DNA from 3 places in the Pantoea sp. X-Soil-YNGN-785 genome. Region 2 is predicted to be linked to each of the others. Evidence: predicted binding sites of a transcription regulator. Region 2 holds the regulator's gene; each other region holds the start of a gene.
The links. The regulator PurR, encoded in region 2, represses purine synthesis genes. The targets are predictions, from matches to a motif close to CANGCAAACGTTTGCNTG.
Positions count from the first base shown of each region.

Region 1: purE (5-(carboxyamino)imidazole ribonucleotide mutase) is a predicted target of PurR. The motif match lies at 6,601-6,618, and genes of this name have one in related genera.
Region 3: AC6I8E_RS01420 (NCS2 family permease) is a predicted target of PurR. The motif match lies at 2,050-2,067, and genes of this name have one in related genera.

Region 1 is NZ_AP035942.1:1,051,544-1,061,357, forward strand. Features, by position in the region: gene AC6I8E_RS04750 (thioredoxin family protein) at 1-280, opposite strand, end outside; gene AC6I8E_RS04755 (SDR family oxidoreductase) at 360-1,133, opposite strand; gene tesA (multifunctional acyl-CoA thioesterase I/protease I/lysophospholipase L1) at 1,164-1,790, opposite strand; gene ybbA (putative ABC transporter ATP-binding protein YbbA) at 1,758-2,444, shown strand; gene ybbP (putative ABC transporter permease subunit YbbP) at 2,441-4,858, shown strand; gene purK (5-(carboxyamino)imidazole ribonucleotide synthase) at 4,949-6,013, opposite strand; gene purE (5-(carboxyamino)imidazole ribonucleotide mutase) at 6,010-6,516, opposite strand; gene lpxH (UDP-2,3-diacylglucosamine diphosphatase) at 6,647-7,363, opposite strand; gene ppiB (peptidylprolyl isomerase B) at 7,363-7,857, opposite strand; gene cysS (cysteine--tRNA ligase) at 8,070-9,455, shown strand; gene AC6I8E_RS04800 (AAA family ATPase) at 9,489-9,814, shown strand, end outside.
Region 2 is NZ_AP035942.1:1,811,213-1,821,026, reverse strand. Features, by position in the region: gene AC6I8E_RS08430 (C40 family peptidase) at 1-479, shown strand, start outside; gene cydH (cytochrome bd-I oxidase subunit CydH) at 527-616, opposite strand; gene purR (HTH-type transcriptional repressor PurR) at 898-1,923, shown strand; gene punR (DNA-binding transcriptional activator PunR) at 1,920-2,825, opposite strand; gene punC (purine nucleoside transporter PunC) at 2,933-4,135, shown strand; gene cfa (cyclopropane fatty acyl phospholipid synthase) at 4,446-5,594, shown strand; gene AC6I8E_RS08400 (riboflavin synthase) at 5,923-6,582, opposite strand; gene AC6I8E_RS08395 (MATE family efflux transporter) at 6,785-8,158, shown strand; tRNA gene AC6I8E_RS08390 (tRNA-Val) at 8,311-8,387, shown strand; tRNA gene AC6I8E_RS08385 (tRNA-Val) at 8,391-8,467, shown strand; tRNA gene AC6I8E_RS08380 (tRNA-Val) at 8,479-8,555, shown strand; gene pykF (pyruvate kinase PykF) at 8,900-9,814, shown strand, end outside.
Region 3 is NZ_AP035942.1:320,248-330,061, forward strand. Features, by position in the region: gene soxS (superoxide response transcriptional regulator SoxS) at 90-515, opposite strand; gene soxR (redox-sensitive transcriptional activator SoxR) at 616-1,101, shown strand; gene AC6I8E_RS01415 (glutathione S-transferase family protein) at 1,141-1,806, shown strand; gene AC6I8E_RS01420 (NCS2 family permease) at 2,166-3,515, shown strand; gene AC6I8E_RS01425 (Na+/H+ antiporter) at 3,661-5,310, shown strand; gene AC6I8E_RS01430 (LysR family transcriptional regulator) at 5,357-6,259, opposite strand; gene AC6I8E_RS01435 (CidA/LrgA family protein) at 6,363-6,788, shown strand; gene AC6I8E_RS01440 (LrgB family protein) at 6,781-7,476, shown strand; gene AC6I8E_RS01445 (YfaZ family outer membrane protein) at 7,617-8,162, shown strand; gene AC6I8E_RS01450 (cation acetate symporter) at 8,244-9,814, opposite strand, start outside.

The sequences.
Region 1 (9,814 bases), 760 kb from region 2:
AGCCGTCAACCGGCTGACCATCCTGGAACAGGTAGACGGTCGGGATTGAACGCAGACCAAACTGCGACGCCACCCTTTGCTCTTTGTCGCAATCGAGTTTTGCGAGAATAAACTGACCCGCGTACTCCTGCGCCAGACGCTCCAGCACAGGTGTCAGCTCCTGACAGTGCTGGCTGCGCTCAGACCAGAAGTAGAACAGCACCGGCAGCTGCATCGACTGCTCAAGGGTCTGCTGCAGGTTAGATTCGTTGATGTCGATGATAGAAGCGTGTGGTGACATGGATAAGTCTCTTTGCAAAAAGTGTTCTAAGAATATGGGGCCAACTGGCCCGGCTTCAAGCGCTATTGCGCATGGCTGATTAATGGCTGCGCAAAATGCGATCCAGCATCCAGCCTGGCAGTAACCGTTTCAGCAGGCTCATTACGTGTGCGACCAGCGTCACCGGATAGCGCAAACGTGGATGTTTACTCTCGAGTGCGTGACGAAGTTTAGGCAGAATGGCTTCTGCTGGCAGGGTAAAGCGTGCCGCGATACCCGGGTTACGCACCGGGTTATGCTGTTCCCCCTGCGTCACATTGTTGGTAAAGCGGGTCTCAATCGGGCCAGGCTCAATCAGGCTGACCCGGATGCCACGGCTGCGCACTTCGAGCCGCAGCGCATCGCTCCAGGCTTCCAGCGCATATTTACTGGCGGCATAGGCACCCCGGCCAGGCGTGGAGATCAGGCCCAGCACCGAGCTGGTATTAACAATGCGGCCATCACCGCTGGCCTGCAGCGCGGGCAACAGCCGCAGCGTCAGCTGATGGACGCCGAAAAAGTTGCTGGAAAACTGCTGCTCCAGCTGCTGACGCGAGAGCGTATGCAGCGGGCCATAGAGACCAAATCCGGCATTGTTAAACAGTGCGGCCAGACGGTTATCGCAGAGCGCGAGTACCGCATCCGCTGCCCGATCGACACTCTGCGGATCGTCGAGATCGAGCTGGATGCCCGTATAACCCAGCGTGTTCATGCGGGCGACATCGTCGGCTTTTCGGCAGGCGGCGATCACCTTATAACCCCGCGCCAGCAGATCGTGCGCGGCGACCAGGCCAATACCGCTGGAACAACCTGTAATCAGAATGGTTTTTTGCATTTCTTTACCCTTTTTGCGCATCCAGGCGCGCTACGGCTGCTTAACTAAGGGAGCCAGTTCTTTTGCCATTAACCCGGCGATAAACGGCTGGGCATCAGGATTAGGATGAATGCCATCCTGCTGCATCCACCCGGGCTTCAGATAGACCTGCTCCATGAAAAAGGGCACCAGAGGAATATCATGCTGCTGCGCCAGGCCAGGGTAGATGCCGCTGAACGCTTCGGTGTAGCGGCGGCCATAGTTGGCGGGCAGGCGGATCTGCATCAGCAGCGGCTTTGCATTGGCGGCTTTGACATCGTCGATGACTTTACTCAGATTCTGCGCGATAGCATCAGGCGGAAAACCGCGCAGACCATCGTTACCGCCCAGTTCGATTAACACCCATTGCGGCTGATGCTGTTTTAATAGCGCAGGCAGACGCGCCAGTCCCTGTGCGGCAGTATCGCCGCTGATGCTGGCGTTGACCACTTTCGGTTTTTGCTGCCACTGCTTATCGAGCAGGCTGGGCCAGGCCGCCGTGGCAGACATACGATAGCCTGCACTCAGGCTGTCGCCCAGCACCATCAGGGTATCTGCAGCAGCAAGACGCGACGCCATCAGAAGAATCAATAACAGGAAGGGATAATGCCAGCGGAAAACATTGTTGAAGTTCATCATCTTACTAAGTCCGTCGGTCAGGGAGAGCATCAGTTAACCATCCTCACCGGAGTTGAGTTGGTTGTCAAACCAGCCGAGACCATTGCGCTGATTGGCGAGTCCGGCTCCGGCAAGTCAACCCTGCTGGGCATTCTGGCCGGGCTGGACGATGGCAGCAGCGGCGAAGTTCATCTGCTGGGGCAGCCGCTGCACCAGATGAACGAAGAGCAGCGTGCGGCCCTGCGTGCCCGGCAGGTCGGCTTTGTGTTTCAGTCATTCATGCTGGTGCCGACCCTGAATGCGCAGGAGAACGTTCAGCTGCCATCACTCCTGCGCGGCGACAGCGACCGCCAGAGCCGCGAACAGGCACGGGAACTTTTGACGCTGCTCGGGCTGGGTGAACGTCTGCATCATCTGCCCGCTCAGCTGTCAGGCGGTGAACAGCAGCGTGTCGCGCTGGCCCGCGCCTTCAGTGGTCGTCCGGGTCTGCTGTTTGCCGATGAGCCGACCGGCAACCTCGATCGTAAAACCGGTGATCGCATCGCCGATTTGCTCTTTTCCCTTAATCGCGACTTCGCCACCACGCTGATTCTGGTGACGCATGACGAGCAACTGGCGGCGCGCTGCGATCGTCGTCTGCGGCTGCGCGACGGTAAATTGTGGGAGGAGCAATGATCTGGCGCTGGTTCTGGCGCGAGTGGCGTTCGCCCTCGCTGCTGATTGTCTGGCTGGCCCTGACGCTGGCGGTAGCCTGCGTACTGGCGCTGGGGTCGATCAGCGATCGCATGGAAAAAGGGCTGAATCAGCAGAGCCGTGATTTTATGGCCGGTGACCGCACGCTGCGCAGCACCGATGCTGCGCCCGAAGCCTGGCTGGAAAAGGCGCGGGAAACCGGCCTGACGGTCAGTTCCCAGCTCACCTTTATGACCATGACTTTTGCAGATCAGTCACCGCAGCTCGCCTCCGTCAAAGCGGTGGATGACCGCTACCCGATGTTTGGCACGCTGCAGACGCAGCCGCCGGGGCTGCGGCCCCAGGCAGGCACCGCGCTGGCGGCACCGCGCCTGATGGCGCTGCTGAATCTGAAAGTGGGCGACATGCTGGAAGTGGGGGATACCCAGCTGCGCATCAGCGGTGAGGTGATTCAGGAGCCGGATGGCGGCTTTAACCCGTTTGAGATGGCACCGCGCCTGCTGATCAATCTGGCGGATGCCGCCAGAACCGGTGCGATTCAGCCTGGCAGCCGCATCACCTGGCGCTATAAATTTTCCGGCAATCCTGAGCAGCTGGCCCGCTATGACCGCTGGATTCAACCACAGCTGAAGGCGGATCAGCGCTGGATCAGCGTAGATAACTCAGAAGATGCGCTGGGCCGTTCGATGCAGCGCGCGCAGCAATTCCTGCTGCTCTCGGCCTTACTGACGCTGATGCTGGCGATTGCGGCTGTGGCGGTTGCCATGAGCCACTATTGCCGCAGCCGCTACGATCTGGTGGCGGTGCTGAAAACCCTGGGCGCAACGCAGGGCGCGTTGCAGCGGTTGATCATCGGCCAGTGGCTGGCGGTGCTGCTGCTCGCGGCGATTGCCGGAGGCGTTGTGGGACAGGGGGTGGAAGCGATCCTGATGACGATGCTGAAACCCGTGTTGCCTGCCAGCTTACCGGCGGCCAGCGTCTGGCCGTGGATCTGGGCGGTGGGTTCGCTGTTTGTGATTTCGCTGCTGGTGGGTCTGCATCCCTATCGTCTGCTGCTGGCAACCCAGCCGCTGCGGGTGCTGCGGCGCGATGCGGTGGCAAATCTCTGGCCGCTGAAATTTTATATTCCGGTAATGATCGTGGTGGTGGTGGCGCTGTTAGCGCTGCTGGTCGGCGGCAGTAAAATGCTCTGGGCGCTGCTGGCGGGTGTGGTGGTGCTGGCGGGATTACTGGCGTTACTCGGCTGGGGAACCCTGCTGCTGCTGCGTCGGCTGGTGGTACGCAATCTGGCACTGCGACTGGCGATCAACCGGCTGCTGCGCCAGCCCGGGATGACGCTGAGCCAGCTCGCGGCCTTTTCCCTGTCGTTTATGCTGCTGGCGCTGCTGCTGGTGATGCGCGGCGATCTGCTGGATCGCTGGCAGCAGCAATTACCGGCGGATAGCCCGAACTTCTTCCTGCTCAACATGACGGCGGATCAGGTGCCGCAGGTGCGTGATTTCCTGCAAGCGCATCAGATTAAGCCTGAAACCTTCTATCCGATTGCGCGGGTGCGGCTTAGCGAACTCAACGGTAAACCGGCCGATCCGAAACTGGATAATGCCCTTAACCGCGAGCTTAACCTGACGGCGCTGGCCGATCGCCCGGATCACAATCCGCTGGTGGCAGGCAACTGGCCGCCGAAAGCGGGTGAAGTGTCGATGGAAGTGGAGCTGGCGGATCGGCTGGGGCTGAAGCTCGGCGATACCCTGACGTTCGACGGTGATACGCAGACGTTCAGCGCCCGTATTACCAGCCTGCGTAAAGTGGACTGGGAAAGTCTGAAGCCGAACTTCTTCTTTATCTTCCCGCCGGGTGCGCTCGACAGCCAGCCGCAGACCTGGCTCACCAGCTTCCGCATGGAGGCGAATCCTGTTCTGCTGGCGCAGCTGAACCGTGCTTTCCCGGCGCTGAGTCTGCTGGATATCGGCAGCATTATGCAGCAGATCGGTCAGGTACTGACGCAGGTCAGCCGGGCGCTGGAGATCATGGTGGTACTGGTCACCGCCTGCGGTGTGTTGCTGTTGCTGGCGCAGATTCAGGTCGGGATGCGGCAGCGTCGGCAGGAACTGGTGGTCTATCGCACGCTCGGTGCGGGCAAACGCCTGCTGCGCACCACGCTGTGGTGTGAGTTTGCGCTGCTCGGCGTGGTCTCCGGCGTGGCGGCCGCAATGGGAGCAGAAGCGGCGCTGTGGGGATTACAGACTAAGATTTTCGACTTCCCATGGCAGCCTGACTGGACATTATGGCTGGCGTTGCCGTTGTGTGGCGCGCTGCTGCTGTCGCTGTGTGGCGGCTGGCTGGGGATCCGGTTACTGAAAGGGAAGGCGCTGTTCAGGAAGTTTGATGCGGCATAAGGCAGGGCTGAAATAAGGCGGCGCCAGGCCGCCTTTGACCTTTATCCAGACGCACCCGTTACCCGCAATCGGGTAACGGGTTCAGGGAAACTACAGCTTTTCAACGGCCCAGGCGATGTCGCTGGCGTACTCTTCCGGAAGCTGAGGCACCAGCGCATTCAGCGCCGCTTTCAGCCGCTCTGCATTGCTGTCGGTCAGATTGAGGTGGCCCACTTTACGACCCGGACGCACTTCTTTGTCATACCAGTGCAGATGCACCAGCGGCTGCTGCAGCCAGCTGAGATTCACGTCGGTACCAATCAGATTCACCATTACCGACGGCGCAAACACCACCGGCTGCGGTAAGGCCAGGCCCAGAATGGCGCGCAGATGCAGCTCAAACTGGCTGATCGACGCACCGTTCTGTGTCCAGTGACCACTGTTGTGTACACGCGGTGCGAGCTCATTGATCAGCAGTCCGGCTGGCGTCACAAAACACTCCATCGCCATCACGCCCACGTAATTCAGCGCCTGCATGATCGCGCTCAGCATCGCTTCGGCCTGCTGCTGCTGTGTCTGATCCGCCTGCGGCTGTGCCACGCTGGTGCGCAGAATGCCGTCCTGATGCAGGTTATGCGTCAGCGGATAGAACACCACCGAGCCATCGTGACCGCGCGCGCCGACCAGTGACACTTCACCGGAAAAGTTAATGCCCTGCTCAACGATGCATTCGCCGTAGCATGCCTCCGGCAACTGGTCAGTTTCATCAGCACGCAGACGCCACTGACCCCGCCCGTCGTAACCGCCGGTGCGGCTTTTCACAATCGCCAGCTCGCCCAGTGAATCAAACACCGCTGGCCATTCGCTTTTGTCCGCCAGCAACTGCCATGGCGCGGTCGCCAGTCCCAGCTGATCCAGCAGCTGTTTCTGCGTCAGGCGATCGGCCAGACGTGGGAAAATATCACGGTTAACAAAAGCCGGATGACTCGCCAGCTCACGCGTCAGCGCGGTCTCCGGCCAGCGTTCGATTTCGGCGGTGATCACGCTGTCAGCGATCGGCAGGGCGGCAGGATCGGCATCCAGACCTACCGGATAGACCGCGATACCTAGCGGTTCACCCGCCTGGCGCAGCATACGACCTAACTGGCCGTTGCCCAGTACGCAGACCGGCTTCATGCATCCACCCGCGGATCGGGATGGTTCAGCACCTCATCGGTCTGACTCTGACGCCAGGTATTCAGACGGGATGCCAGCGCGCTGTCATGCAGTGCCAGAATCTGCGCGGCCAGCAGGGCGGCATTGGCTGCGCCTGCTTTGCCAATCGCCAGCGTACCGACCGGAATACCGCGCGGCATCTGCACAATCGAATAGAGGCTATCGACGCCGCTCAGGGCTGCACTCTGCACCGGTACACCCAGCACCGGCACCAGGGTTTTTGCTGCCAGCATTCCCGGCAGATGCGCCGCGCCACCTGCGCCAGCAATAATCACCTGCAAACCGTTGTCCGCTGCCGTTTCGGCAAAGCTGAACAGTTTATCCGGGGTGCGGTGCGCAGAGACCACTTCAACGTGAAAAGGGACGTCCAGACTGGTCAGGATTTCAGCGGCGAACTGCATGGTGGCCCAGTCACTTCTGGAACCCATAACAATGGCGATGCGGGCCGGGGCGTTGGATGACATGCGGTCAACTCCTGTGAATAAACAAACAGACCTGGCCGGGCGGACAGGTTTTGAAGGGCACCGAGAATAGCATGACAACGACGCAAGGAAAACGGTTGCGTCGGCCAGATGTCGTGGATTTAACCGGCGATCAGAAGTCGAAATGGATAAGCTGAATGCCGCTGGCGTCGAGCTGAATCATCGAGCCACGGCTGTGCCAGGCACCCAGCACCGCGCGCTGCGCCGTTTCACCTTTTAAGCTCAGCGTATGGATTGCCGGGCGATGGGTGTGGCCGTGGATCAGCAGCGGCACTTGCTGGCGCAGCATCGCGGCGGCCACGGCATCCTGATTCACATCCATAATGGTCTGGGATTTGTGCTGGTTGGCCTGTTTGCTGTCGGCGCGCATCCGGGCGGCAATGCGTTTGCGTATCCACAACGGCAGCGTCAGGAACAGTCGCTGAATCCAGGGATTGTGCACTTTGGCACGAAAGCGCAGATAACCCGCATCGTCCGTGCAGAGCGTATCGCCGTGCATGATCAGCAGTCGATGGCCGTAGAGCGTCAGTACCTGTTCTTCCGGCAGCAGCGTCATGCCGCTGGCGCGCGCAAAGCGTCGGCCAATCAGGAAGTCGCGGTTGCCATGAATAAAATAGACGGGAACTGGCAAGGCGCGCAGGGCGCGGGCAATCTGCTGATGCAGCGGATTGGGATCGTCGTCGCCAATCCAGGCTTCAAACAGATCGCCGAGAATATAGAGCGCGTCGCAGTGGGGCGCTTCGCGCTGTAAAAAATGCAGAAAACCGGCGGTAATCGCCGGTTCTTCCTGACACAGATGGAGATCTGCGATAAACAGCGTGCGGGACATTACTCGCTGACGGTCACTTTCTGGATCACGACGTCATCCTTTGGCACATCCTGGTGCATGCCGCTGCGGCCGGTAGAAACGGCTTTGATCTTCTCGACCACGTCCATGCCTTCAACCACTTCTGCGAATACGCAGTAGCCCCAGCCCTGAACGCTTTCGTCACGGAAGTTCAGGAAGTCATTGTCAGCCACGTTGATGAAGAACTGTGCGGTCGCAGAGTGCGGTGCAGAGGTACGTGCCATTGCCAGCGTACCTTTGGTGTTTTTCAGACCGTTGTTCGCTTCGTTCTGGATTTCATCTTTGGTAGCTTTCTGCTTCATGCCCGGCTCGAAGCCGCCGCCCTGAATCATAAAGCCGTTGATGACACGGTGGAAAATGGTGTTGTCGTAAAAACCTTCACGGCAGTAATCCAGGAAGTTCTGTACGGTTGCCGGCGCTTTATCATCGAAAGTTTTGATTACGATATCGCCATGGTTCGTCTGGAAAGTTACCATTTTTGTTGTCCTGTAAAGGTTGTGATCAGTTGCCGGGATCGCGCTGTTAACTGGCGTACCCCTTTTAGTCGACCGTTCTTATATCATAATTTCCAATGACGCGTCAGCAGCACGGCGCAGTTGGCTTGCTTTGCGTCGCGCGAGCGATAAAAATACGGCACAATGTCTGGATACTTAAAAAAGCCAACCACACGCAAAAACGGAACCGTTCAATGCTTAAGATTTATAACACCCTGAGTCGACAGAAAGAGGAATTCAAACCCATTCATGCCGGTAAAATCGGGATGTATGTTTGCGGCATCACGGTGTATGACCTCTGTCACATTGGTCATGGGCGGACGTTCGTGGCGTTTGACGTGGTGGCGCGCTACCTGCGTTACCTCGGTTATCAGCTTAACTATGTACGTAACATCACCGACATTGACGACAAAATCATCAAACGCGCCAATGAAAACGGTGAGAGCATCGAAACGCTGACCAACCGTATGATTGGCGAGATGCACAACGACTTCGCCGCGCTGGGGATCCTGCCACCTGATGAGGAACCGCGCGCCACCCGCCACATTGCTGAAATCATTGAGCTGGTGCAGACGCTGATCGCCCGCAATCACGCCTATGTGGCGGACAATGGCGACGTGATGTTTGATGTGCTGAGCGACACCGATTATGGCGCGCTGTCGCGTCAGGATCTGGAGCAGCTGCAGGCGGGCGCGCGGGTTGAAGTCGCGGACGTGAAGCGTAATCCGATGGACTTCGTGCTGTGGAAAATGTCTAAAGCGGATGAGCCTGCCTGGTCATCACCGTGGGGCAACGGCCGTCCTGGCTGGCATATCGAGTGCTCGGCGATGAACTGCAAACAGCTGGGCACCCATTTCGACATCCACGGCGGCGGTTCGGACCTGATGTTCCCGCACCATGAAAACGAAATCGCCCAGTCGAGCTGCGCCCATGACGGTCCTTACGTTAACTACTGGATGCACTCCGGCATGGTGATGGTTGACCGCGAGAAGATGTCTAAATCGCTCGGCAACTTCTTCACCGTGCGTGACGTGCTGCAACATTATGATGCGGAGACAGTGCGTTACTTCCTGATGTCCGGTCACTATCGCAGCCAGCTTAACTACGGCGAAGATAACCTGAACCAGGCGCGTGCGGCGCTGGAGCGTCTTTATACCGCCCTGCGTCACACCGACAGCAGCGTTAAAGCGCACGGCGGCGAAGCGTTTGAAGCGCGTTTCCGCAGCGCAATGGACGATGATTTCAACACCCCGGAAGCCTACTCGGTGCTGTTCGATATGGCGCGTGAAGTTAACCGCCTGAAAAGCGAAGATGGCGCTTCAGCACATGGGCTGGCGTCGAAGCTGCGTGAGATGGCTAACGTGCTGGGCATCCTGCAGCAGGATCCTGAGCTGTTCCTGCAAAGCGGCGCGCAGGTGAATGACGAAGAGGTTGCCGAGATCGAACATTGGGTGAAAGCCCGTGCCGATGCGCGTGCCGCCAAAGCCTGGGCGGAAGCGGACATCGCACGCGACAAGCTTAACGCGCTGGGGGTCATCGTCGAGGATGGGCCACAAGGCTCCAGCTGGCGTCGAAAATAAACCGGAGAGGGCGAGCAATCGCCCTTTTTTATTATGGCGATTGAACAGATTCAGATCCGCGGCTTCCGCTCAATACGTAACCTGACGCTGTCACTGCAGCAGCTGAATGTGGTGAGCGGTCCCAACGGCTGCGGTAAATCCAACCTCTACAAAGCGGTGCGACTGCTGCACGAAGCGGCCTCCGGTCGTCTGGCGCTGGCACTGGCTGACGAAGGCGGCATTCAGAAAACGATGTGGGCGGGTGGCTTGCGCCGGGGCGATCGCCGACACGATCCAAAGCGGCTGGAGCTGGCCGTGGTGATGGATGATATGGATTACCAGCTGGAGATTGGCTTTCCCGAGCCGCTGTCGACCAGCCT
Region 2 (9,814 bases):
AGCTGAAAACCGCTGAGGTCACCACCCGCGAGCCAGGCACGATTAAAATGAGCAAATCCCACCGCCAGCGCTATCAGAAGGCGCGTGAGACTGCAATGACCAAGCTGATGGGGCAGTTGGGTAAACCCTATCAGTGGGGCGGCACCTCTCCACATACCGGTTTCGATTGCAGCGGTCTGGTCTGGTATGCCTATAAAGACCTGGTGAAATTTAAGATCCCGCGTACCGCTAACGAGATGTATCACCTGCGTGACGCCGCGCCGATCAAGCGTGAGTCGCTGGAGAAAGGCGATCTGGTCTTCTTCCGTATTAATGGCCGCGGCACAGCGGACCACGTCGGCGTTTATTTGGGCGATGGCAAGTTTATTCAGTCGCCACGTACCGGCAAAGATATTCAGATCAGTGCATTAGGGGAAGATTACTGGCAGCGCCACTATATTGGTGCCCGTCGGGTGATGACGCCGAAAACGATACGCTGAGCAGCAGAACAGTCAGAAAAAAGCCGGGATAATCCCGGCTTTTTTTATTAGTGCAGAATGGCAGTAAAACTAAAGGCCACAATCATCAGCAGACAGCCGACAGTGGTCATCAAAGCCAGTTTCAAATCGGTACTCATTGCTTGCTCCTTAGTCACACACTTTGCAGGGATATGGCATTTTCCCACAGGGTCCGGTAAAAATCTCGTTTTATCCGTTCAGCCTTGTTAGAATCCCGCCTTTGTTGCGCAACGCGCGCAACCCTGATTCCGTTTGCGCATCTTTTCTGGCGTTTTTTCTCCGCCAGCGGCCTGTTTACCGGCCAGAAAAGCCGCATTTTTGCGGAAAAAACCCTGAGCAGACGCAAACGTTTAACATTACGCTTATCATAGAGTTAGGTAAGCACTGGAGTCCGATTTTCATGGCAACAATTAAAGATGTGGCGAAACGCGCTGGCGTCTCAACGACCACCGTTTCGCACGTCATCAATAAAACCCGCTTTGTCGCTGAAGAAACACGCGAGGCGGTCTGGCAGGCAATTAAGGAACTGCACTACTCGCCAAGTGCTGTGGCGCGCAGCCTGAAAGTAAACCACACCAAAACGCTGGGCCTGCTTGCCACCTCCAGCGAAGCGCCCTATTTCGCTGAAATTATTGAAGCGGTTGAAAACCACTGTTTTGACAAAGGCTATACGCTGATTTTGGGTAATGCGCATAACGATCTCCAAAAACAGCGCGCCTATCTCAGCATGATGGCGCAGAAGCGCGTCGATGGTCTGCTGGTGATGTGCTCTGAGTATCCGGACGATCTGCTGCAGATGCTGGAAGAGAACCGCAATATCCCGATGGTGGTGATGGACTGGGGCGAATCGCGCGCCGACTTTACTGATACAGTTCTCGATAACGCCTTCCAGGGCGGCTATCTGGCGGGACGTTATCTGATTGAACGCGGACACCGTGATATTGGTGCTATCCCCGGTCAGATGGAGCGCAATACCGGCGGCGGACGCCATGCCGGTTTTCTGAAGGCGCTGGAAGAAGCGGGTATTCAGCCGCGTGCCGAGTGGATTGTACAGGGTGACTTTGAGCCGGAGTCAGGCTATCAGGCGATGCAGCAGATCCTGTCACAGAAACAACGCCCTACGGCGGTGTTCTGCGGCGGTGACATCATGGCGATGGGGGCCATTTGCGCCGCCGACGAGATGGGTTTGCGCGTACCGCAGGATATTTCGATCATCGGCTATGACAATGTGCGCAACGCCCGCTATTTCGCCCCTGCCCTGACCACGGTGCATCAGCCAAAAGCCCAGCTGGGTGAGAAAGCGCTGGATATGCTGCTTGACCGCATCACCAGTAAGCGCGAAGTGTCACAAACGATTGAAGTCCATCCGACGCTGATTGAGCGCCGTTCAGTGGCAGATGGTCCGTTCCGCGACTATCGCCGCTAATCCTCGCTTAACCACTCCTGATTAAGCGTTTGCGCATCACCCAGATAGCTGAGCAACCAGCCTGTCGCCGGTGATGCGCGATCTTCTGCCCAGCTGACGCAACAGGGGCTATCCGGAAATGCCACCGGCAGCGTCAGTTCGACCAGCTCGCCGCTGTCGAGCAGTGGTCTGGCCAGATGACCCGGCACCATCGCCACACACAAGCCTGCCTGCACGCACTCCAGTCCGGTTTGCCACTCCGGCACCACCAGCCTGCGCTGGTTATCCAGCGTCCATGTCATACGACGCGGCAGTGCGCGTGATGTATCTTCCAGCACCAGTGACGGCCAGCTACGCAGCGTGTCATCATCGATCTGGTTCGCCTGAGTCAGAGGATGATCGGGCGCGACCACGCAGCGCCAGTTGAGCGTACCCATATCTCGAAATGCAAACCGTCCGCCTACCGGAATCGCCTGGGTGGCCCCAATCGCAACTTCCACCCGACCGTCGGCCAGTGCATCCCAGACGCCGTTAAAGACTTCATAGCTGATGATCAGTTCCATATCGGGGAAGTGGCGATAGAAGTCTTTGACCAGCTGCCGGGTGCGTTGAGGTTTGGCGATGCGGTCAACGGCAATGCTGAGCTGCCCGCGCCAGCCGTTGGCCAGCTGCTGACACTGACGCCGGGTGGCAAGCATTTTTTTGATGACGCTGCGCCCTTCCCGAACAAAATGTTCGCCTGCTGGCGTCAGCACCACTTCGCGATGCTGGCGTTCGAACAGCGGCACTGCCAGCCAGTTCTCCAGCTGACGCACCGTGTAGCTGATGGCAGAGGGCACCCGATGCAGCTCCTGAGCAGCGGCGCTGAAGCTGCCCCCGCGGGCGACCGCGTCAACGACCTCTAATGCATATTCTGACCACATAATCTGCCTTCAAAAATTTTAACAGCAATCGGCAAATATTACCGTTTCACAGCGGCAAACGCACCTTTTACACTCTGCCGCGTTCATCCTGCAAAAATGAGAATGAGATGTTGTCGAATAAAGGATTTATGCCCTACCTTGCCCTGCTGAGCATGCTCGGCTTTTTAGCCACAGATATGTACCTGCCCGCCTTTGGTGCGATGCAGCAAACGTTTAATACCTCGCCGGGCCTGATCAGCGCCAGTATGAGTCTCTTTCTGGCGGGTTTCGCCTGTGGGCAGCTCTTCTGGGGACCGCTTTCCGATCGCATTGGACGTAAACCGGTGCTGCTGGCCGGACTGGCCATGTTTGGCATCGGCTGTGCGGGCATGCTGTGGGTGAATGATATCACTCTGATGCTGGCGCTGCGCTTTGTGCAGGCGATTGGCGTCTGTGCTGCGGCCGTGAGCTGGCAGGCACTGGTAGTGGATCGCTATCCTGCCGCGCGCGCTAACAAAGTCTTTGCCACGATTATGCCGCTGGTTGCGCTCTCCCCGGCGCTGGCCCCGTTGCTGGGTGCCTGGCTCATCGGCCATTTCCACTGGCGTTCGATTTTCCTGGTGCTGACGCTGATTGCGGTGGCGTTGATTCTGACCACGCTGCGCCTGCCCACCGTACGCCAGGAAGCACGCGAGAAAGGAGCCCAGCCTGGCTTTTTCACTCTGCTGAAATCACGGGTTTACAGCGGCAACGTGCTGGTCTACTCCGCCTGTTCAGCCAGTTTTTTTGCCTGGCTGACCGGCTCGCCGTTTATTCTGGCGGATCTGGGCCTTTCACCCGCCGATATCGGCCTGAGTTATGTGCCCCAGACGCTCGCCTTTTTGATTGGTGGATTCGGCTGTCGTGCCCTTCTTAACCGCTTTAATGGCGCTCAGCTGTTACCGTGGCTGCTGGGCATTTACAGCCTGAGCATTCTGGCGCTGTTTGCCGTCGCGCTGTCAGGCGGCAGCACGCTGGTGAGCCTGATGGTGCCGTTCTGCGGTATGGCGCTGGCTAACGGTGCGATCTATCCAATCGTGGTTTCCAGTGCGCTGACGCCCTTCCCGCACGCCACCGGTAAAGCGGCCGCATTGCAGAACACTTTACAGCTAGGACTCTGCTTCGCTGCAAGCCTGGCAGTCTCTGCCGGATTAACGCATGCACTGTTTACCACTACGCTGATGATGACGGTGACGATTCTGCTGGCGCTGGTGGGTTACGTCATACAGCGTACCGCAAGCGCACAAACTGTTGTTGCCTCCGCGCAACCTGCCTGCCAGGATAATCACTGACACACTGACTTTTTCGTTAGCCTCCTAACAATAAGTCATTGAATATTGACCCGCGTGAGCATATACTCATCCGGGTCAACAAATCTGTAATAAATCAACAATATAATAACGTAATAATCTGATTGGCACCCTGTTGCCGGGACGGTATTCGCGCGCGTTATTCTTACCCAGACCGACCTGCTGCAGGCTAGTCCAGTCCTCTGTATCACACAGTCAACCGGTGTGCGGAGTCATCCGTACCGTTTCTCAATGCCTGACGAAATTGACTACTCTTTGTTCAGGTTCAGATTGGACAGGTGGTGGAAAAGCTATGAGTTCATCTTATGCAGAAGCAGTGAGCCCTGAAGAAAACCATTGGTATCGCATCGTCCACGAGATGCTGGAAAAAGCGGATATTGAAATTAATGGTTCACGTCCCTGGGATATTCATATTAATCATCCCGGCTTTTTTAAGCGTGTTCTGCAGGAGGGATCGCTTGGGCTCGGTGAGAGCTATATGGATGGATGGTGGGAGTGCGATCGGCTGGATATTTTCTTCCATCAGGTGCTGAAACATAAACTCGATCAGCAACTCCCGCATCACTTTAAAGATACGCTGCGCATTGCCGCTGCCCGCTTAACCAATCTGCAGTCGAAAAAGCGGGCCTGGATTGTCGGTAAAGAGCATTACGACCTGGGTAACGATCTCTTTTCACTGATGCTCGACCCCTATATGCAATATTCCTGTGGCTACTGGAAAGAAGCTACGACCCTGGCGACGGCGCAGGAAGCCAAGCTGGATATGATTTGCCGTAAATTAGCGCTGGAACCTGGAATGTCGCTGCTGGATATCGGCTGTGGCTGGGGCGGACTCGCGGAATTTGCCGCACGTCATTATGGCGTCAACGTGCATGGCGTGACGATTTCCGCCGAACAACAGAAACTGGCGCAGCAGCGCTGTAGTGGATTAGACGTCACGATTCTGTTGCAGGATTATCGCGATCTGAATGAGCAGTTTGATCGCATCGTTTCAGTAGGCATGTTCGAGCATGTCGGGCCGAAGAATTACGCCACCTATTTTGATGTGGTTGATCGTAATTTAAAGCCTGACGGAATTTTTCTGCTTCACACCATTGGCGCGATTAAAACCGATATGAGTGTCGATCCCTGGATCGACAAATATATCTTCCCCAACGGCTGCCTGCCTTCAGTGCGTCACGTGGCGGATGCCAGCGAGCCGCATTTTATTCTGGAAGACTGGCATAACTTTGGGGCCGATTACGACAAAACGCTGATGGCCTGGCATGAGCGCTTTTTGCAGGCCTGGCCGGAGCTGGCTGATAACTATGGCGAACGCTTTAAGCGGATGTTCTCCTATTATCTTAATGCCTGTGCCGGCGCCTTCCGCGCGCGGGATATTCAGCTGTGGCAGATTGTGTTCAGTCGCGGTGTTGAGGGCGGATTACGGGTGGCGCGGTAGGGAGTGTCAGTTTGTTAAGAGGGTGATCCCGTGCTGAAGGTTTTAAAAAACTGGCCTGTTTTGAGAGTGGAACTGCATAGGGAACACAGTCAGATCGGAAAGTCGCAAAACCCGTCATCCCTGACATGCTCGGCCCGCGCGATTACGCACCTCATCCCTGAGGTGCGCCCGTTGCCGGGCCAACGCGTTGCGTTGTTCAAAAACGCTCCCGGCGTTTTTGTCCCAGTTGCGGAACGCTTTCCTCTTCTGACTGTGTTCCCTGCGCTTCGGGCTATTATACTGCTGCCAGAATCACACGATTTGGCTTTCCAGCAGTCTTTGCGGGTTATTAACTCTCGGCGGCAGGCTGGCCGGTCAGCATACTCATTGCCGCCGCGGCATCGCGCTGGGCTAACACCCGCTCAACGGTCTCTACGATTGCCTGTGTGTGCGGATCGATCTCAATGTTGACCCGGTCGCCAAAGGTCTTCGCGCCCAGAGTCGTACGCTCCAGCGTTTCCGGAATCAGATAGACGCAGAATTTGGTCTTCGTCACATCACCTACCGTCAGGCTTATGCCGTCGATGCCGACGAAACCTTTATGCAGAATATATTTCATCTGCATCGGATCCTGGATTTTAAACCAGACTTCGCGATTGTGTTCTGACTGGATAATCTTGCAGATTTCAGCGGTGGTCATAATATGACCTGACATCAGATGACCGCCTATTTCGTCGCTGAATTTCGCTGCACGCTCAATATTCACCACATCGCCCTGGCGTAAATCACCAAGGTTAGTCACGCGCAATGTCTCTTTAATTAAATCGAAACTGACGCGGTCACCTTCGATTGCCGTTACGGTCAGGCAGCACCCGTTATGGGCTACGGATGCGCCCAGCGCCAGTCCCGGCAGGAGCTCTTCCGGCAGTCGGACAGTGTGGGTACGAAACAGTTCTTTTTCTTCAATGGACACGATTTCTGCGGTGCCCTGCACAATACCGGTAAACATAGTCTTTGCCTCTGCGAAGTTTACGCTAGTTTATCACAGCTCCGGTAGGCTGATAGATTTCAGCCCACCTCACCCCATTAATGGGGTTCAAAACGCATTGTGTGACAAAGATTGGCGAATTCTGTTACCCCGGTTACACTGGTTCGCGCTATTCCCCGGGCTTTTCTGCCCTTTTAATTCATTTAATAAGTCAGGTGTTAACGTGCAGAAGTATTTAACAGAAGCGCGTCAATTGCTGGCCCTTGCGATTCCGGTCATCCTTGCTCAGGTGGCCCAAACCGCAATGGGATTTGTGGATACCATTATGGCCGGCGCAGTGAGCGCCACGGATATGGCCGCCGTTGCTGTCGGCACCTCTGTCTGGCTTCCGGCCATCCTGTTTGGTCATGGTCTTCTGCTTGCATTGACGCCCACCGTTGCGCAACTTAACGGTTCAGGCCGCCGCGAACGCATCGGCGAACAGATCCGCCAGGGCTACTGGCTCGCCTTTTTTGTCTCACTGCTGATTATGGTGCTGCTGTGGCACGCCGGTTATCTTATCCGGGCGATGCATGACATCGATCCCGCGCTGGCGCTTAAAGCCGAGGGCTATCTGCACGCCCTGCTGTTCGGCGCGCCAGGCTATCTCTTCTTTCAGGTGCTGCGAAATCAGTGCGAGGGGCTGTCGAAAACCAAACCCGGCATGGTGCTGGGCTTTCTGGGCCTGATGTTTAACATCCCGCTGAACTATGTCTTTATCTACGGCCACTTCGGCATGCCCGCGTTGGGTGGCGTCGGCTGCGGCGTGGCAACGGCATCGGTCTACTGGGTGATGTTTATCTGCATGCGCTTCTGGGTACGCCGGATGGGCAGCATGCGCGATATCCGGATGGAGAGTCGCTGGTCGCCGCCTTCGCGTCCGATTCTGAGCCGCTTAATGACGCTGGGATTGCCGGTAGCACTGGCGTTGTTCTTTGAAGTCACGCTGTTTGCCGTTGTGGCTCTGCTGGTGTCGCCACTGGGCATCGTTGACGTGGCTGGCCACCAGATTGCGCTGAACTTCAGTTCCCTGATGTTTGTGATGCCGCTGTCGCTGGGTGTGGCGACCACCATCCGCGTCGGTTATCGTCTGGGCCAGGGCTCTACCGAGCAGGCAAGAGTCGCCGCCTGGACCGCCCAGGGTGTGGGCATCAGCATGGCAGCGCTGACCGCCATTTTTACCGTCACGTTTCGTCATCAGATTGCCCTGCTCTATAACGACAACCCCGAAGTGGTCACACTGGCGGCACAGCTGATGCTGCTGGCAGCGATTTATCAGTTCTCGGACTCGATACAGGTGATTGGCAGCGGGATCCTGCGGGGATATAAAGATACGCGCTCGATTTTCTTTATTACCTTTATCGCTTACTGGCTGCTGGGACTGCCCGCTGGCTATCTGCTGGCGCTGACCGACTGGCTGGTGCCCCGGATGGGACCAGCGGGCTTCTGGTGCGGCTTTATTATCGGTCTGACCTCGGCGGCGGTCATGATGATCTGGCGCATCAGGCGTTTACAGCGGTCACCTGCGGAAATCATCCTGGCTCGCGCGGCGCGATAACCGTAAAAGCGGGTTATTTATAGCCCGCAATGACGAAAAAAACGACGGTTAGCACAGTTGCTGCTCAGTCATGGCGAAAAAACTATTTTCCCCTTGCCAGGCTTCTGCGCTGCCGTTAATATTCGTCCCCGCTGTCGCCCTGACAGCATGTTGCGCTCTTAGCTCAGTTGGTTAGAGCACCACCTTGACATGGTGGGGGTCGATGGTTCGAGTCCATTAGAGCGCACCAAGTGCGTCCGTAGCTCAGTTGGTTAGAGCACCACCTTGACATGGTGGGGGTCGGTGGTTCGAGTCCACTCGGACGCACCAATATTCAGTATGCGCTCTTAGCTCAGTTGGTTAGAGCACCACCTTGACATGGTGGGGGTCGATGGTTCGAGTCCATTAGAGCGCACCACTTTCAGAATTTCTTCAGCTTGCGCAACTCTCCCTTTTATTGATCTGCATCGCTTCCCCCTCTGCTTTTTGATTGGTTTTCGCATACTTAGCGTCTATACTGTCCCGCGTTGCTTACTTGAAAGGTTTCAGCGATCACGTGCTTACTGCGATAACTCAAATGATTTGCGCAACAACAGCGTGGTGGTTACCAACCGTAACCGCACAACTTCCCTGCACGCCTGGCCTTCGTCACCTATTCTTACTCAGTACTGCCCATTTCAGTCTCAATCAGAATTTTCACTTCGATGCGCTGCCATCGGATTTCGCCCTTATTCATCCATCACAACTTACAGAAAATCCGTCATGAAAAAGACTAAAATCGTTTGTACAATCGGCCCGAAAACCGAATCCGAAGAGATGCTGACTCAACTGCTTGAAGCGGGCATGAATGTTATGCGTCTTAACTTCTCTCACGGCGACTACGCCGAGCATGGTCAACGCATTACTAATATGCGTGCTGTCATGCAAAAAACCGGTCGTCAGGCGGCTATCCTGCTGGACACCAAAGGCCCTGAAATCCGCACCATGAAGCTGGAAGGCGGCAACGATGCGGCGCTGAAAGCAGGCCAGACCTTTACCTTCACCACCGACCAGAGTGTGATCGGCAACAGCGAGCGCGTTGCGGTGACCTACCCGGGTTTCACAGCCGACCTGAAAATTGGTAACACCGTGCTGGTCGATGATGGCCTGATTGGCATGGAAGTGACCGAAGTCACCGAAAATACCGTCGTGTGTAAAGTCCTGAACAATGGCGATCTGGGTGAGAACAAAGGCGTTAACCTGCCAGGCGTCTCCATCCAGCTGCCTGCACTGGCTGAAAAAGACAAGCGCGACCTGATTTTTGGTTGTGAGCAGGGCGTAGACTTTGTTGCCGCCTCGTTCATCCGCAAGCGTTCAGACGTGCTGGAAATTCGTGAGCACCTGAAACAGCACGGCGGCGAGCATATCCAGATCATCTCTAAAATCGAAAACCAGGAAGGCCTGAATAACTTCGACGAAATCCTCGAAGCGTCTGACGGCATCATGGTTGCGCGTGGTGACCTGGGTGTTGAGATCCCGGTTGAAGAAGTGATCTTCGCGCAGAAGATGATGATCAAAAAATGTAATAAAGCACGCAAAGTGGTAATCACCGCGACGCAGATGCTTGATTCAATGATCAAGAACCCGCGCCCTACCCGCGCAGAAGCCGGTGATGTGGCGAACGCCATCCTCGACGGT
Region 3 (9,814 bases), 1.5 Mb from region 2:
ATGGTAGTGACGTGCGGAAAAAGTGAGCAGCAGAAGAAGAACGGCGGGGGAAATCAGGCAGATGCGCCCGGAGCGGGCGCAGCAAAGAATTAACGGACCGGGCAGCACTCGCCGGTGGTGCGCTGGGTAAAGCTGGTAATGCCGTCGTTACAGCCAAAACTCAGCAGGCGAGGGCGCTGAATCGCCTGGCGGCGCATGGTGTGGCGGTAAGCTGTCGGGGTCTGTGAAAACTGACGACGAAACACCCTGGAGAAGGTCTGCTGCGAGTCATAGCCATATTGCATCGCGATATCAAACACCGGACGCTGTGTCTGCGATAGCGCTTCTGCGGCCAGCGTCAGGCGGCGCTCACGAATATAGCCACCCAGCGTCTGTTTCGTCACGGAACGGAACATACGCTGCAGGTGCCATTTCGAATAGCCTGATTTTGCCGCAACCTCATCAATCGACAGGCTCTTATCGAGGTTCTGGTCAATCCAGTCCGTCAGGGAATGAATGATCTCTTCTTGCATCATGGCCTCATCCTTCTGGTGCTTAATAAGGGGTAATGGGAGTTTAGGGGTTTCAATGGAGAAGGAGTATAATTCCTCAAGTTAACTTGAGGTAAAGGGTCTGATGAAAAAAGAACGCAACTATCCAAAACCGGTTTTAACACCCGGTGAAGTGGCGCGCCGCAGCGGTGTGGCGGTCTCGGCGCTGCACTTTTATGAAACCAAAGGCCTCATTTTCAGCACCCGTAACAGCGGTAATCAGCGCCGTTACAGCCGCGACGTGCTGCGACGCGTGGCGATCATCAAGATTGCGCAGCGCATTGGCATCCCGCTGGCGACGGTCAGCGACAGTCTTGACCACATTCCGCCCGATAAGCGCATGTCGACGACGGAATGGGATGCGCTGACCCGGCACTGGCGCGAAGAGCTGGATAAGCGCATTGAAACCCTGACTCGCCTGCGCAATGACCTGGATGGCTGTATCGGCTGCGGCTGCCTGTCGATGCGCGACTGTCCGCTGCGCAATCCTGGCGACCGGCTGGGTCAGCAGGGCTCGGGTGCAGTGCTGCTTGACCCGGAACAGGATGATAAACATCCGCCTGTGGAGTGATGTCTATACTTGGTGAAGGTCAACACACAGGGAATCATGATGATCACCGTTCACCATCTTGAAAAATCGCGCTCGCATCGGGTGCTGTGGCTGCTGGAAGAGCTGGAAGTGCCGTACCAGATTAAACACTATCAACGCGAACCCACCATGCTGGCCCCGGAGGCGCTGAAAAAAGTGCATCCACTGGGAAAATCGCCGGTCATTACTGACGGAAACCAGGTGGTAGCTGAATCGGGTGCTATTCTCGAATACCTTGAAGGGAAATATGATCGCGAATTCCGGCTGAAAGTGAGTGATGAGGCGTCACGGTTACAGTGCCGCTACTGGCTGCATTATGCTGAAGGCTCACTGATGCCGCTGCTGGTAATGAAGCTGATCTTCGGGCAGATGGGCAAAGCGCCGGTGCCGTGGCTGCTGCGTCCGGTCGGCGCGGCATTTGGCAAAGGGGTGCAGAAGGCGTTCCTGGATAAACAGCTTAAGCCGCACAGGCAGATGATCGAACAGCATCTGGCGGCGCATCCCTGGTTTGCCGGTGAGCGTTTTACCATTGCGGATATCCAGATGAGCTTTCCGCTGCTGGCACTGGCGCGCCGTGCCGGACTCAATCAGATGCCCGCCACCGGGAAATGGTTGCAGACGGTGCAGCAGCGCGCCGCCTGGCAACGCGCGATTGCGCAGGGCGGCGAGCTTTCGCTGCCAGGTTAATCGTCTCTCTCCACCGGCGCGTGCTGTACGATCACCGCTGCGCCGGTGTAAATCCTCTCTTTATATGACATTAAGTTTATGGCCTCAGCGTTTCAGACTGGCTTCAGCCGGGTGTCGGCCAGCCTGTTACGCCCAATCTTTATGCCAAAGAATCTCCCTCTTAGAGTTGAAAACGTGGCGCTAAACGCCGGATAATCGTATGCCTTTTTATCTGGCCGCTTTTGACGGCTAATTATCTGCGGCAAGGTAAACGTTTGCCTGGCGGGTTAATCCCGACAGTGACGCCGTTTACCCGCTTATTCCAGGGACAGCGATGGTCGCAGAGCGATCCACACAACAAAAATTTTTGAGGCTCAACTATGTCAACTGAATCACGCCCGGCCAGTGGAAAACTGGACGCCTGGTTCTCGATCTCGGCGCGCGGCAGCAGCGTGCGTCAGGAAATTCTGGCCGGACTCACCACCTTCCTGGCGATGGTTTACTCCGTCATCGTGGTACCAGGAATGCTGGGCAAAGCCGGTTTCTCCCCCTCCGCCGTGTTTGTCGCCACCTGTCTGGTCGCCAGCTTTGGTTCCATCCTTATGGGACTGTGGGCCAACCTGCCGATGGCGATTGGCTGTGCCATCTCCTTAACCGCCTTTACCGCTTTCAGTCTGGTGCTGGGTCAGCATATCAGCGTGCCGGTGGCGCTGGGCGCAGTGTTCCTGATGGGCCTGCTGTTTACGCTGATCTCCGTGACCGGCATTCGTGCCTGGATTTTGCGTAACCTGCCGATGGGCGTGGCGCACGGCACCGGCGTCGGGATTGGCCTGTTTTTGCTGCTCATCGCCGCTGATGGCGTGGGTCTGGTGGTAAAAAACCCGGCTCCGGGCCTGCCGGTAGCGCTGGGTCACTTCACCACTTTCCCGGTGATGATGACGCTGCTGGGACTGGCCGCGATTATCGGACTGGAGAAGCGCCGGGTACCGGGCGGCATCCTGCTGACCATTATCGCTATTTCGCTGCTGGGCCTGATCTTTGACCCGTCGGTGACATATCAGGGACTGTTTGCCCTGCCGAGCCTGCGTGACGCCAGCGGTCAGTCGCTGCTGTTCAGCCTCGACATCATGGGTGCGATGCAGCCTGTGGTGCTGCCCAGCGTGCTGGCACTGGTAATGACGGCGGTCTTTGACGCCACCGGCACCATCCGCGCGGTCGCAGGGCAGGCTAACCTGCTGGATAAACAGGGCCAGATTATCAATGGCGGTCGTGCGCTGACCAGCGACTCCGTCAGCAGCCTGTTCGCAGGTCTGGTAGGCGCGTCACCGGCTGCGGTTTACATCGAATCGGCGGCAGGAACGGCGGCGGGCGGTAAGACCGGCCTCACCGCGATTGTGGTGGGCCTGCTGTTCCTCGCCATCCTGTTTATGTCGCCGCTGGCTTATCTGGTTCCCGCTTACGCGACTGCGCCTGCACTCATGTATGTCGGTCTGTTGATGCTCAGTAACGTGGCGAAAGTCGACTTCGGTGATTTTGTCGATGCGATGTCGGGCCTGCTCACGGCGGTGATCATCGTGCTTACCTGCAACATCGTGACCGGCATCATGATCGGTTTCGCCAGCCTCGTAGTGGGGCGTCTGTTCGCCGGTGAATGGCGTAAGCTCAACGTCGGCACCGTGATCATTGCCGTCGCGCTGGTGGCGTTTTACGCCGGTGGCTGGGCGATCTGACTGTATAACCGGGCGTGCGACTGCGCGCCCGGAATTTTTCACTTTTTTCCCGCCCGGCGCACGCGTAGCTGACAACCTTCACCGCCGTTTGTTTTACACTTTAGCGCTTAACCAATGATTGAAAGAAACGACGCCTAAGGAAAGCATGGAAATCTTTTTTACTATTCTCATCATGACGCTGGTCGTGTCGCTCTCTGGCGTCGCGGCCCGCATTCTCCCTTTTCAGATCCCGTTGCCGCTGGTGCAGATCGCCGTAGGTGCGATGCTGGCCTGGCCCACGTTTGGTCTGCATGTCGACTTTGATCCGGAGCTGTTTCTGGTGCTGTTCATCCCGCCGCTGCTGTTCGCAGATGGCTGGAAAACGCCGATCAGTGAGTTCCTGCATCATGGTCGCGAGATCATCGGCTTAGCACTGGCGCTGGTGCTGATTACCGTGATCGGTATCGGCTATCTGATCTACTGGATGGTGCCAGGTATCCCGCTGATCCCCGCGTTTGCGCTGGCGGCGGTGCTGTCGCCGACCGATGCCGTGGCGCTCTCCGGCATTGTCGGTGAAGGCCGCATTCCCAAGAAGATTATGTCGATCGTGCAGGGTGAAGCCCTGATGAACGATGCATCGGGCCTGGTATCACTGAAGTTTGCCGTGGCCGTGGCCATGGGCACCATGGTATTTACCTGGGGCGGTGCCAGCGTTGAGTTCATGAAAGTCGCCATTGGCGGCCTGATTGCCGGTGTGGCCATCTGCTGGCTGTACGGGAAATCACTGCGCCTGTTCAGCCGCTGGAGCGGGGATGACCCGGCGACCCAGACCGTGCTGCTGCTGCTGCTGCCGTTCGCTTCTTACCTGATTGCCGAACATCTGGGTGTCTCAGGCATCCTGGCGGCCGTGGCTGCCGGTATGACTATTACCCGTTCCGGTATTATTCGTCAGGCACCGCTGGCTATGCGCCTGCGTGCTAACAGCGTCTGGCAGATGCTGGAATTCATCTTCAACGGCATGGTCTTCCTGATGCTGGGCCTGCAGCTGCCGGACATTCTGCAGACCTCTATCGACCAGGCGCAGGCCGACACCAACGTCGAGCTGTGGATGTTGTTCGCCGATATCGGGCTGGTCTATGCCGCGCTGATGCTGGTGCGTTTTGGCTGGCTGTGGATCATGCAGCGTCTGAGCAAACGTCTGTTGAAGAAGAAGCCGCTGGAGTTCGCTAACTACTCGCTGCGTGAGCTGTTGATCGCCACGTTTGCCGGGGTGCGCGGGGCGATTACCCTGGCGGGTGTGCTGTCAATTCCACTGTACCTCACCACGGGTGATCCCTTCCCGGCGCGCTATGAGCTGGTGTTTATCGCCACCGGCGTGATTCTGGTCTCATTGCTGGTAGGGGTCGTGATCCTGCCGATTCTGCTGCGCGGCATTGATAGCATCGATAAAGGTGCCCATCGCCGTGAGCTGCAGAATGCCCGTGCGGTGATGGCGGGTGCCGCCATTGAAAGCCTGCATAAGATGGAAGATCGGCTGGAGAATGAGTCGGAAGAGAACATCGATCCGGAACTGCTGAAAGAGGTCAGTCTGCGCGTGATTGGCAACTTACGCCGTCGCGCTGAAGGGAAGAATGATCTTGAGCATGCGCTTTACGCTGAGAACCTTGAGCGTCGCTTCCGCCTGACCGGGCTGCGTGCCGAACGCGCAGAGGTCTATCATCTGCGCGCCACCCAGCAGATCTCCAATGAGACGATGCAGACGTTACTGCACGACCTGGATCTGCTGGAAGCACTGCTGATCGAAAAAGAAGAGTAAGCCTCAGACTGGCACGCCTGTGGATTCATGCGGGCGTGCCAGCTTTTCATACCGACAGGCGCGGCGGTTCATCCGGCCAGTGCTCGCGACAACAGTTGATCCACGCCTGCGCACTGCGCGACAGATAACTCCCTTCCCGCCAGATCAATCCCAGACTCCACTTCAGCTCCGATTCCAGCGGCAGCCACAATAGCGACTGCTTATCCAGCCGCTGACAGATCGGCTCCGGCAGAATCGCCAGCCCCATCTCCGCCTGCACCATTGCCGCCAGAAAATCCCACTGACCGCTGCGCACCGCCACCGTTGGCGTCAGGTTAAGCCGCTGAAACGCCTGCATCAGCTGACGATTCAGCGAGAACTCCTCATTGAAAATAAGTAAGGGATGCTCTGCCAGCTCTGCCAGGCCTATCTGCTGGCGGCTGAGCCACTCCGGGCGGCGCGGCAACAGCACGCAGAGCGGATGATGCATCAGGGGCAGCGTGTTCAGCGGCAGCTCAGGGTCAACCGGCAACGCAGTCAGGGCAATATCCAGACTGCCCGCCAGCACCGCCTGCTGTACGGTCAGGCCGCCGAACTCTGAAATTTTCAGCTTCACACCGGGATAGCGACGGCGAAAGGCGGAAATCGATCCCGCTATCTGCATACCGACCATCGGCGGAATACCGAGCCGCAGTTCGCCGGTTTTGAGCTGGTTGATGTCACCAATCTCCGCCTCCAACTGATGAAACTCCTGCAGGATCGCCAGGCCGCGCTGATAAACTGCCTGGCCGCTGTCGGTAAGGTGCAGACGACGGCCATCTCGCAGGATCAGCGTGCAGCCCAGCTCCTCCTCCAGCTGACGCAGCATTTTGCTGATGGTCGGCTGGGTGACAAACAGCTTTTGCGCCGCACGGGTAAAGCTCTGCTGGCGGACCACTTCAGTAAAGTAACGCAGGGCGCGGACATCCATAACTATTCCTTTAAGGCATGATTGCGATAATTTTAATTCATTTTTTTCACCTTGTGCTGGCGTTTTATACTGGTGACATCAATTTAATCGGGGAGACAAGGTGATGGCGTCAGCACTCACTTTACGCAGCAACCGCGCCATGCAGTGGATCAGCCTGCCGCTGCAGCTGGGTTTCTATATCGGCCTGTTTGTCGCCTGTGACCGGCTGGTGAGCTGGCTACATCTGCCGCTGCCCGCCAACATTGTCGGGATGCTATTGCTGCTGGCGTTAATCGTGACGCGGGTTGTGCCGCTGAACTGGGTAAAAGCCGGATCGCGCTGGCTACTGGCCGAGATGCTGCTGTTCTTTATTCCGGCGGTGGTGGCGGTGGTAAATTATGGCGATCTGCTGCGGGTCGATGGCTGGCGCATCTGCGTGGTGATCGGCGTCAGCACGCTGCTGGTGCTGGCCTCCACCGCCTGGGTGGTGGATCGGCTTTATCACTATGAAGTCGCGCGCGCCGCGCGTAAGCAGGATCCTCATGCGTGATTTTCTGCTCAGCCTGCTGTGTGTGGCGGTTACGCTGCTGGTGTATGCGCTGAATAAACGGCTTTACCGCCGCTGGCGGACGCTGCTGTTAATGCCGCTGGTGATGACGCCGCTGGTGCTGGTGGCACTGCTGCTGCTGACCCACATCAGCTGGCAGGATTACATTGCAGAAAACCACTGGCTGCTCTGGCTGCTGGGCCCGGCGACGCTGGCGTTTGCGGTGCCGGTCTATGAGAACGTGGAGATTATAAAACGCCACTGGCTGTCACTGAGCGCGGGTGTTCTGACCGCCACGCTGGTCGCCGTCTGCAGTTCGGTCTGGCTGGCGCGGCTGCTGACGCTGCCGGAGTCGATCCAGCGTAGTCTGGCGGTGCGATCCATTACTACGCCGTTTGCGCTGGCCGCAGCCGGACCGATTGGCGGTCAGCCCGATCTGGTGGCGCTGTTTGTGGTCATTACCGGCGTGTTTGGCATGGCGGTGGGTGACGTGCTGTTTCTGCGCATCGCGATTAAGCAGGGGGTGGCGAAAGGGGCCGGGTTTGGGGCTGCGTCACACGGTGCCGGCACAGCTCGCGCTTATCAGCTTGGGCAGCAGGAGGGCGTCGTCGCCAGCCTGGTCATGATGCTCTCGGGCGTCGTGACCGTGATACTGGCTCCGGTGATTGGACACCTGATGTGGACAATATAGTCTACACTGCGTTGCGCAGGGACAGCTGTAATTCTGAACGCGACACGTATTTTTACGTAAAGTTTCCCGGATTTTGTTGTCTCCCCGTTTCAGGCTGTTAACCTTGCGGCCGAATTAATTGTCCTTCACGGAGTGGAATCATGTTTAAGCAACTTGTTACCGGGAGCGCCCTCGGGCTGGTTTTACTGAGTGGTGCCGCTCAGGCGATTGAAGGGAGTGTTGATGTCAGCGAACACAACACCAACCTGAATCTGGGTCTGGGCACCACTACACCCGGTCTGTTTCTGAAAGGTAACTGGCTGCGTAGCGACCATGACGGCAGCACCTACGGTGCCGGTCTGGGCTACAACGTTGACTTCGGGCCGCTGCGTCTGGCGCCGACCGCAAAAGCGATCTTCACCCATCCTGAAGATGGAAAAGATGGGTTTGCGGTGGCGGTGGGTGGTGCAGCGCACTACAGCCTGAACAGCATGTGGGGCCTGTATGGCGAATATTATTATGCGCCAGAGTCGTTCACCGATCAGCTCGACAGCTATCAGGAAGCCGCTGGCGGCCTGAGCTTCACGCCAGTTTCACTGCTTAACCTGCGTGTGGGTTATCAGTACATCGAACTGAACAACAAAGATGGACGCAAAGATAACGTGCTGGTCGATGGCCCGTACGTGGGTGCATCACTGCGCTTCTGATTCTGCTGCGTGAAAGAAAAGGGCGACTACCCCGGTAGTCGCCCTTTTTTATTGTCCGATCGTCAGGAATGAAAATGGCGATCAGTGCGCTTTGCCCTGTTCAATACCGGTGCCGGTCTGCGAGCGAATAAACTGTGCGCGGAAGCGTGAACGTTCCTCTGCGCCCTGCTGCGAATGGTCGGTAATCGAGAAGAGCCAGATACTGACAAAGGCCACCACCATCGAGAACAGCGCCGGATACTCATACGGGAAAATCGGCGTGGCGTTGCCCAGCACCTGTACCCACACGGTCGGGCCGAGGATCATCAGGATAACCGCGGTCAGCAGACCGAGCCAGCCGCCCACCATCGCGCCACGCGTAGTGAGTTTTGACCAGTACATCGAGAGCAGGATGATCGGGAAGTTACAGCTGGCCGCAATCGAGAAGGCCAGCCCGACCATAAAAGCGATATTCTGCTTCTCAAACAGTATTCCCAGCGCAATCGCCACCACGCCCAGCGCCAGCACGGTAATTTTGGAAACCCGCAGCTCATCTTTCTCGCTCGCCTTGCCTTTACGATAGACGCTGGCGTAGAGGTCATGCGACACCGCTGACGCACCCGCCAGGGTTAAGCCTGCGACTACCGCCAGAATCGTGGCGAAGGCCACCGCAGAGATAAAGCCCAGGAAGGTGCTGCCGCCGACCGCGTTAGCCAGATGCACTGCCGCCATATTGGTGCCACCAATCAGCGCGCCGCTGGCATCTTTGAAGGCCGGGTTCGCACCCACCAGCAGAATCGCTCCGAAGCCGATAATAAAGGTCAGGAAGTAGAAGTAGCCCATAAAGCCGGTGGCCCAGAAGACGCTTTTGCGCGCCTCTTTGGCATCCGCGACGGTGAAGAAGCGCATCAGAATATGCGGCAATCCGGCCGTACCAAACATCAACCCCAGCCCCAGCGACAGCGCCGAGATAGGATCTTTGACCAGCCCGCCAGGCTGCATGATCGCGATGCCTTTGGGATGGACCGCCATCGCCTCGGTGAACAGTGTGTTAAAGCTGAAGTTGGCCGCTTTCATCACCATTATGGCCATAAAGGAGGCACCAAACAGCAGCAGCACCGCTTTGATGATCTGCACCCAGGTGGTCGCCAGCATGCCGCCAAACAGCACATACATCACCATCAGAATGCCGACCAGAACCACCGCCACATGATAGTTAAGACCAAACAGCAGCTGGATCAGTTTACCGGCTCCCACCATCTGGGCGATCAGGTAGAGCGCCACCACCACCAGCGAACCGCAGGCTGACAGCGTACGGATCGGCATCTGCTTCAGACGATAGGAGGCGACATCGGCAAAGGTATAGCGACCCAGGTTGCGCAGCCGCTCGGCGATTAAAAACAGAATCATCGGCCAGCCGACCAGGAAGCCGAGCGAGTAGATCAGCCCGTCATAGCCGGAGGTGTAAACCAGCGCCGAAATGCCCAGGAACGAGGCCGCTGACATGAAGTCACCCGCCATCGCCAGGCCATTCTGGAAGCCGGTGATATTGCCGCCTGCGGTGTAGTAGTCGTTACGCGAACGGGTTCGCTTTGACGCCCAGTAAGTAATCCCCAGGGTGGCACCGACGAAAATCGTAAACATGATAATCGCCTGATAGTTAGTCGCCTGGC